Regions from separate parts of the Streptomyces fagopyri genome, predicted to be linked through region 1. Evidence: riboswitches for the same ligand, from Rfam matches in the RefSeq annotation. Region 1 holds a riboswitch; the other holds the start of a gene.

Region 1 (4,207 bases):
GCCCCGCGCCCTCGACACCGGTTCGTGAACGGGCCGGTGGGGACCGGCCGGTTCGTGAACGGGCCGGTGGGGACCGGCGCTCGCGGACGACCGCCCGCGGGAGCGGCGGACGTGGCCGGGGCGGACCGAGCCGGTGGTCCGCCCCGGCCACGCCGGTCTCAGGAGACCGGCGGTGCCAGGTCGCCCCGGACCTCACGGGCGGCCGCCACCAGGTTCTCCAGTGCCGCCCGCACCTCCGGCCAGGCACGGGTCTTCAGGCCGCAGTCGGGATTGACCCACAGCCGCTCGGGCGGGATCGCCTCCAGGCCGGTACGCAGCAGTTCCGCGGCCTCCTGTGCGCTCGGTACGCGGGGTGAGTGGATGTCGTACACACCGGGTCCGGCCTCACGCGGATAGCCGTGACCGGCGAGTTCGCGGGCGACCTGCATGTGGGACCGGGCCGCCTCCAGGCTGATGACGTCCGCGTCGAGGTCGTCGATGGCCTGCACGATGTCGCCGAACTCCGCGTAGCACATGTGGGTGTGGATCTGGGTGTCCGGCCGGACGCCGCCGGTGGTGAGCCGGAACGCCTCGGTGGCCCAGTCCAGGTAGGCGGGGCGGTCGGCGGCGCGCAGGGGCAGTGTCTCGCGCAGCGCGGGTTCGTCGACCTGGATGACCGGGGTCCCGGCCGCCTCCAGGTCGTCGACCTCGTCGCGCAGGGCCAGGGCGACCTGGCGGGCGGTGTCGCCAAGGGGCTGGTCGTCACGGACGAAGGACCACGCGAGCATGGTCACCGGTCCGGTGAGCATCCCCTTGACCGGCCTGGCGGTGAGCGACTGGGCGTACGTCGTCCAGCGCACGGTCATCGGTCCGGGCCGTGAGATGTCGCCGGCCAGGACCGGCGGGCGGACGTAGCGGGTGCCGTACGACTGGACCCACCCGTGCCGCGTGGCGAGGTAACCCGTCAGCTGTTCGGCGAAGTACTGCACCATGTCGTTGCGTTCGGGTTCGCCGTGCACCAGTACGTCGAGACCGGCCTCCTCCTGGAAGGAGATCACCTGTCGGATCTCGTTCCTGACGCGCTCCTCGTACCCGTCGACGTCGATCCGGCGGCTCCGCAGGTCGGCGCGGGCCGTGCGCACGCGCGCGGTCTGCGGGAACGACCCGATGGTGGTGGTCGGCAGCAGCGGCAGACCGAGGCGGGCGCGCTGGGCGCCGGCCCGCTCTGCGTACGGCAGGGAGCGGTGGCCGTCGGCGTCGGTGACCGCGGCCGTCCTGGCCCGTACGGCGCTGTCACGGGTGATCGCGGAGGCCGCACGGGACGCGAGGTCGGCCCGGTTGGCGGCCAGTTCGGCGGCGATGGTGTCGGTTCCCCGGGCGAGGCCCCTGGCGAGGACGGAGATCTCCGCCGTCTTCTGGCGGGCGAAGGCGAGCCAGCGCAGGATCTGCGGGTCGATGTCCCGCTCGACGGACGCGTCGAGCGGAACGTGCACGAGCGAGCAGGAGGCGGAGACGTCCACCCGGCCGGCGAGCCCGAGCAGGGTGCCGAGGGTGCCGAGCGACCTCTCCAGGTCGGCGACCCAGATGTTGCGGCCGTCGACCACGCCGGCCACCAGGCGCTTTCCGGGTAGTCCGCCGACGGCGGCCAGGGCGTCGAGGTTGGCGGCCGCCGCGCCGGTGAAGTCCATGGCGAGACCGTCCACCGGCGCCTTGGCCAGGACGGGCAGCGCGTCGCCGAGCCGGTCGAAGTAGGAGGCGATCAGCAGCTTCGGCCGGTCGGTCAGCGTGCCGAGACCGCGGTAGGCACGTGCGGTGGCGTCGAGTTCGGCCTGCGTACGGTCCTGGACTAGGGCGGGCTCGTCGAGCTGCACCCAGTCGGCTCCCGCCGCGCGCAGGTCGGCGAGCACCTCGGCGTACACGGGCAGCAGCCGGTCCAGCAGGGTCAGCGGCTCGAAGTCCGCGGCGACCCCGGGGGCCGGCTTGGCCAGCAGGAGATAGGTGACCGGACCGACGAGGACCGGCCGGGCCGCGAGACCGAGGGCGATCGCCTCCCTGAGTTGCCCGACCTGCTGGGCGGAGTCCGTCCTGAACACCGTGTCCGGACCCAACTCCGGCACCAGGTAGTGATAGTTGGTGTCGAACCACTTGGTCATCTCCAGCGGCGCCACGTCCTGGGTGCCGCGCGCCATCGCGAAGTACCCGTCGAGCGGGTCGGCTTCGACGGCCTTGCGGTGCCGCTCGGGGACGGCACCGACCATGACACTGGTGTCGAGGACGTGGTCGTAGTACGAGAAGTCGCCGGTGGGCACCTCGTGGATGCCGGACTCCGCCAGGTCCCGCCAGTTCGACCGGCGCAGTCCGGAGGCGGTCTCCCGGAGGGCGTCGGCGGTGGTCCGGCCCTTCCAGTAGCCCTCGATCGCCTTCTTCAGCTCACGGTCCGGACCTTGGCGGGGGTAGCCGTACACGGTGGCCCGTGCTGCCGCGGCTGCGGGCTTGGCTGTCACGGAAATCTCCTTCGCGAGATGTCTCCCTGAGATCCCGGCGACGGGACGTGAGCGCGAAGGGGTGACGAACCGGCCGGGATCCGCCCGCGCCGCGAGGCGCGGCCGTCCGCCGGTATGTACGCCGACCCGCCCACGAGGTCACCGGGATGTCCGCGCGCGAACGGTCGCGCGCGGGCAACGGGCAGGTCTTCGGACTCGCGGGCACGGATTCCCCGAAGGGCGTCCACCTACTGGCCGTCGCTTCCCGGACCCGGTCGGACCCAGTGCGTATGACGGCGTTCGTTCCCACTCACCGCTGCGGGGCAGTCCCGGATTCCCACCGGGTTCCCTCTTACGACGCATCCCGCCTGGCGGACGGGGCGAACCAGCTGCACCGACCACCCTAGGGTGCGACGCGGTCCCGTGGAGGGAGCGGCTCACATCGCGGACGGTGACATGGGACACCGGCCGCGGTGCCCGCTCCCCGGCAGGGCGTGACCAGGGGCCCGCACGGGCGGGCGCCGTGTCCGCCTCGGGGACACGGTGCCGGGTCCCGTCGTGGACGGGCCGTGCGGCGCCGGGTCAGTTCACCGCGCCGCCGAACACGCCCAGGATGCGCTCCGCCGCCAGCGTGGCCGTCACATCCCCGTCCCTGACCTGCTGTTCGAGGGCGGGCGTGAGGGCTCGTACCGCAGGATCCGCGTGCAGCCGGCCGAGGAGCTCGTCGCGGACCATCGTCCAGGTCCAGTCGACCTGCTGGTCGCGGCGTTTGGCGGTGAGGCGGCCGGTCGAGTCCAGCAGGACGCGGTGCTGTTCGAGACGTTCCCAGACGGTGTCCAGGCCGGTCGACTCGCGGGCGCTGCAACTCAGCACGGGGGGAGTCCAGGCCGCGTCCACCGGGTGCATCAGACGAAGGGCGCCCGCCAACTCCCGTGCCGCGGAACGCGCGTCGCGCTCGTGCGGTCCGTCCGCCTTGTTCACGGTGATCACGTCCGCGAGCTCCAGGACCCCCTTCTTGATGCCCTGCAACTGGTCGCCGGTGCGGGCCAGCGTGAGCAGCAGGAAGGAGTCGACCATGTTCGCCACCGCGGTCTCCGACTGGCCGACGCCGACCGTCTCCACCAGGATCACGTCGTAGCCCGCGGCCTCCATCACCACCATCGACTCGCGCGTCGCCTTCGCCACCCCGCCGAGGGTGCCCGCGGTGGGGGAGGGACGTACGAAGGCGGCGGGGTCCACCGCCAGACGCTCCATACGGGTCTTGTCACCCAGGATCGAACCGCCCGTACGGCTCGACGAGGGGTCGACGGCGAGCACCGCGACCCGGTGCCCGAGCGAGGTGAGCATCGTGCCGAGGGCGTCGATGAAGGTCGACTTGCCCACACCGGGCACTCCGGTGATGCCGATGCGCCGGGCCCTGCCGCCGTGTGGCAGCAACTGGGTCAGCAGGGCCTGCGCCAGGGGACGGTGGTCGGCCCGGGTCGACTCGACGAGGGTGATGGCCCGTGCGATATACGCACGCTTCCCGTCGAGCACGCCCTTCACATAGGAGTCGAGGTCGATCGCCATGGGCCTCAGCCGTGTCCGAGACCGGTGGCCAGCCGTTCCACCAGGTCGTACGCCGCGTCCGGGATCACCGTGCCCGGCGGGAAGACGGCCGCCGCGCCCATCTCCAGCAGGGTCGGCACGTCCTGAGGCGGAATCACCCCGCCCACCACGATCATGATGTCCTCGCGCCCCTCCTC
Region 2 (4,207 bases), 5.2 Mb from region 1:
GCCGGGGTGAAGGTCACCAACGGCCAGCTCGCCATCCCGCAGCTCTTCGAGGACATGTTCCCGGACTGGTTCGCCGGTGTGGCCTTCGCGGCGATCGGCATCGGAGCCCTCGTCCCCGCGGCCATCATGTCCATCGCGGCCGCGAACCTCTTCACCCGCAACATCTACAAGGACTTCATCAAGCCGGACGCGACCCCGCAGCAGGAGACGAAGGTCTCCAAGCTGGTCTCGCTCCTGGTGAAGGTGGGCGCGCTGGTCTTCGTCCTGACGATGGACAAGACGGTCGCCATCAACTTCCAGCTCCTGGGCGGCATCTGGATCCTGCAGACCTTCCCGGCGCTGGTCGGCGGTCTGTTCACGCGCTGGTTCCACCGCTGGGCGCTGCTCGGGGGCTGGGCGGTCGGCATGCTCTACGGCACGCTCGCCGCCTACGGGGTCGCCTCGCCGACACAGAAGCACTTCGGCGGCAGCTCGAAGGAGATCCCCGGGATCGGGGAGATCGGCTACCTCGGCCTGACGGCGTTCGTCATGAACGTGGTGGTCTCCGTCGTCCTCACCTTCGTCCTGCGCGCCTTCAAGGCCCCGGACGGCGTGGACGAGACGTCACCGCAGGACTACACGGCGGACGCCGGCGACCCGGGAGTCAAGGTCGAACTGCCGCCCGCCACCGCGGAGGCGGGCCACTAGGCCCCGCCCGGCGGGAGCGGCCGGACCGGGCGCACGACAGCGGCACACGCGGCGGGCCGCCGGAGAGAAATCCGGCGGCCCGTCGCCGTACGTCTGCCGCACACTCTCCGCATGGACATCGTCATCAGGCCGGCGCGGCCGCGGGAGTACCCCGGCGTCGGCGAGATCACCGTGCGGGCCTATCTCGGGGACGGGCTGCTCGACTACGGGGAGAGCGACCCGTATCTCGGAGCGCTGCGGGACGTCGCGAGGCGGGCCGCCGCGGCCGAGGTGCTCGTCGCGGTCGAGGGCGAACGGATACTCGGCGCCGTGACCTTCGTCCCGCGGGGCGGCCCCATGGCCGACGTCGCGGGGCCCGGTGAGGCCGAGATCCGGATGCTCGCCGTCGCGCGCGAGGCCCGCGGCCGGGGTGCGGGCACCGCTCTCGTGGGCGCCTGCGTCGACCGCGCACGGGCCACCGGGGGCTGTACGCGCGTGGTGCTGTCCACCCAGCGCACCATGCGCACCGCCCACCGGCTCTACGAGCGCCTCGGCTTCACCCGCGCTCCGGAGCGCGACTGGAACCCGGTTCCGCACCTCGACGACATCCTCCTCCTCACCTACGAGTTGGCCCTCAGCCACACTCCGTAGCGCGCTCCCAAGCCGACACGGCACAACATGTGGTGGTGCTTCCTCAGCCCGGCACTAGATGTATGCTCATGCTCGCTGTCGTCGCAGGGGAATCCGGTGCGAATCCGGAACTGTCCCGCAACGGTGTACTTGTGCGCATTCGCGCACTGGCTTCAGTCCGAGGACCTGCCGACAGCGTGCCCCGGGCCGGCCGGCCCGGGCGCCTACGACGTCCGAGCCTCGTGGAATGGGCCGGTGGACGCACGCGTACCCGTCACGGAGTCGCGTGTCCCGCTGCCCTCCGCCAGGCCCCGTGCCGAGCGAGGGAGTGCCCCAAGTGACCATCGCGCCAGCCGACCCGGTTTCAGTTTCCGCCCAGCGGGCCCCGGTGGAAGCGGAGTCCGCGCAGCGGGCCCCGGTGGAGACGGACGGTCCCGGTACCACGTTGCTGCGTACCTTGACCGACTTCACCGCCGACCTCCCCGGCGCCGACCCCGGCCGGGTCGCCGCCGCCGCGCTGCGCGGCCGGTCCACGCACGCGGACGAGGCGGAGCTGCGCGAGCTGGCCACCGAGGCGGCCGCGGGCCTCATCTCCGAGGACCCCGTGTACTCGCGGCTGGCCGCCAGGCTGCTGACGGTCGGCATCGCCGAGGAGGCCGCCTCGCAGGGCGTCACGACGTTCTCCGAGTCCATCACCACGGGCCGGCGCGAGGGCCTGATCGCCGACCGCACGGCCGACTTCGTCGACCTGCACGCGGCCCGCCTGGACGCGCTGATCGACACCGCGGGCGACGACCGCTTCGGCTACTTCGGCCTGCGTACCCTGCACAGCCGCTACCTGCTCCGGCACCCGATCACCCGCAAGGTCGTCGAGACCCCCCAGCACTTCATGCTCCGGGTGGCGTCCGGCCTCGCGGAGGACGACACGGCCCGGTCCGTCGACGAAGTGGCCGCGCTCTACGGCCTGATGAGCCGCCTGGACTACCTCCCCTCCTCCCCCACGCTCTTCAACTCCGGTACGCGGCACCCCCAGATGTCGTCCTGCTACCTCCTCGACTCCCCGCTGGACGAGCTGGACTCCATCTACGACCGCTACCACCAGGTCGCGCGCCTGTCGAAGCACGCGGGCGGCATCGGCCTGTCCTACTCCCGCATCCGCTCGCGCGGTTCGCTGATCCGGGGCACGAACGGGCACTCCAACGGCATCGTCCCGTTCCTGAAGACCCTCGACGCGTCGGTCGCCGCGGTGAACCAGGGCGGCCGGCGCAAGGGCGCCGCCGCGGTCTACCTGGAGACCTGGCACTCCGACATCGAGGAGTTCCTGGAGCTGCGGGACAACACCGGTGAGGACGCCCGCCGTACGCACAACCTGAACCTGGCGCACTGGATCCCGGACGAGTTCATGCGCCGGGTCGACAGCGACGCGCCGTGGTCCCTCTTCTCGCCCTCCGAGGTGCCCGAGCTGGTCGACCTGTGGGGCGCCGAGTTCGACGCGGCCTACCGCGCGGCGGAGGCGAAGGGCCTGGCGAAGAAGACCATCCCGGCCCGCGACCTCTACGGGCGCATGATGCGCACCCTGGCGCAGACCGGCAACGGCTGGATGACCTTCAAGGACGCCGCCAACCGCACGGCCAACCAGACGGCGGAGCCGGGCCACACCGTGCACTCCTCGAACCTGTGCACCGAGATCCTGGAGGTCACGGACGACGGGGAGACGGCCGTCTGCAACCTCGGCTCGGTCAACCTCGGCGCGTTCGTCGACACGGCGGCCGGCGACATCGACTGGGAACGGCTGGACGAGACGGTCCGCACCGCCGTCACCTTCCTCGACCGCGTCGTCGACATCAACTTCTATCCGACCGAGCAGGCGGGCCGGTCGAACGCGAAGTGGCGCCCGGTCGGCCTCGGCGCGATGGGTCTCCAGGACGTCTTCTTCAAGCTGCGGCTGCCCTTCGACTCGCCCGCCGCCCGCGCGCTGTCCACCCGTATCGCCGAGCGCGTCATGCTCGCCGCCTACGAGGCCTCCGCCGACCTGGCCGAGCGGAGCGGCCCGCTGCCGGCCTGGGAGAAGACCCGCACCGCCCGCGGTGTGCTGCACCCCGACCACTTCGACGTCGAGCTGAACTGGCCGGAGCGCTGGGCGGCGCTGCGCGAGCGCGTCGCCGCGGTCGGCATGCGCAACTCGCTCCTGCTCGCCATCGCGCCCACCGCGACGATCGCGTCCATCGCGGGCGTGTACGAGTGCATCGAGCCGCAGGTCTCCAACCTCTTCAAGCGCGAGACGCTGTCCGGTGAGTTCCTCCAGGTCAACTCCTACCTGGTGGCCGAGCTGAAGAAGCTCGGCATGTGGGACGCGCAGACCCGGGAGGCGCTGCGCGAGTCGGGTGGCTCGGTGCAGGGCTTCACCTGGGTCCCGCGGGAGGTCCGCGACCTGTACCGCACGGCGTGGGAGATCCCGCAGCGCGGTCTCATCGACATGGCCGCGGCCCGCACCCCGTTCCTGGACCAGGCCCAGTCGCTGAACCTGTTCCTGGAGACGCCGACCATCGGCAAGCTCTCCTCGATGTACGCGTACGCCTGGAAGTCCGGCCTGAAGACGACGTACTACCTGCGCTCGCGTCCGGCGACCCGCATCGCTCGCGCCGCCCAGGCGCAGGCGAGGCCCGAGAACACCATCCCCCTCCAGCAGGTCGCCGACCCCGACGCCGTCGCCTGCTCCCTTGAGAACCCCGAGTCCTGCGAGGCCTGTCAGTGATGTCCACCCCGAACAGCGAGAAGAACCTGCTCGACCCGGGCTTCGAACTCACCCTGCGTCCCATGCGCTACCCGGACTTCTACGAGCGCTACCGGGACGCCATCAAGAACACCTGGACCGTCGAGGAGGTCGACCTCCACTCGGACGTCGCCGACC

What was found. Region 1 has a riboswitch for cobalamin ahead of metE (5-methyltetrahydropteroyltriglutamate--homocysteine S-methyltransferase). Riboswitches for the same ligand answer to the same signal wherever they lie in the genome.
Region 2: linked by a shared signal. The riboswitch ahead of GFH48_RS14670 (ribonucleoside-diphosphate reductase subunit alpha) and the one ahead of metE (5-methyltetrahydropteroyltriglutamate--homocysteine S-methyltransferase) in region 1 are both predicted to bind cobalamin.

The regions. Positions count from the first base shown of each region.
Region 1 covers NZ_CP045643.1:8,679,863-8,684,069, forward strand. Annotated here, with positions in the region: gene metE (5-methyltetrahydropteroyltriglutamate--homocysteine S-methyltransferase) at 159-2,483, opposite strand; cobalamin riboswitch at 2,647-2,867, opposite strand; gene meaB (methylmalonyl Co-A mutase-associated GTPase MeaB) at 3,045-4,031, opposite strand; gene scpA (methylmalonyl-CoA mutase) at 4,037-4,207, opposite strand, start outside.
Region 2 covers NZ_CP045643.1:3,444,277-3,448,483, forward strand. Annotated here, with positions in the region: gene mctP (monocarboxylate uptake permease MctP) at 1-687, shown strand, start outside; gene GFH48_RS14665 (GNAT family N-acetyltransferase) at 799-1,317, shown strand; cobalamin riboswitch at 1,380-1,504, shown strand; gene GFH48_RS14670 (ribonucleoside-diphosphate reductase subunit alpha) at 1,634-4,051, shown strand; gene GFH48_RS14675 (ribonucleotide-diphosphate reductase subunit beta) at 4,051-4,207, shown strand, end outside.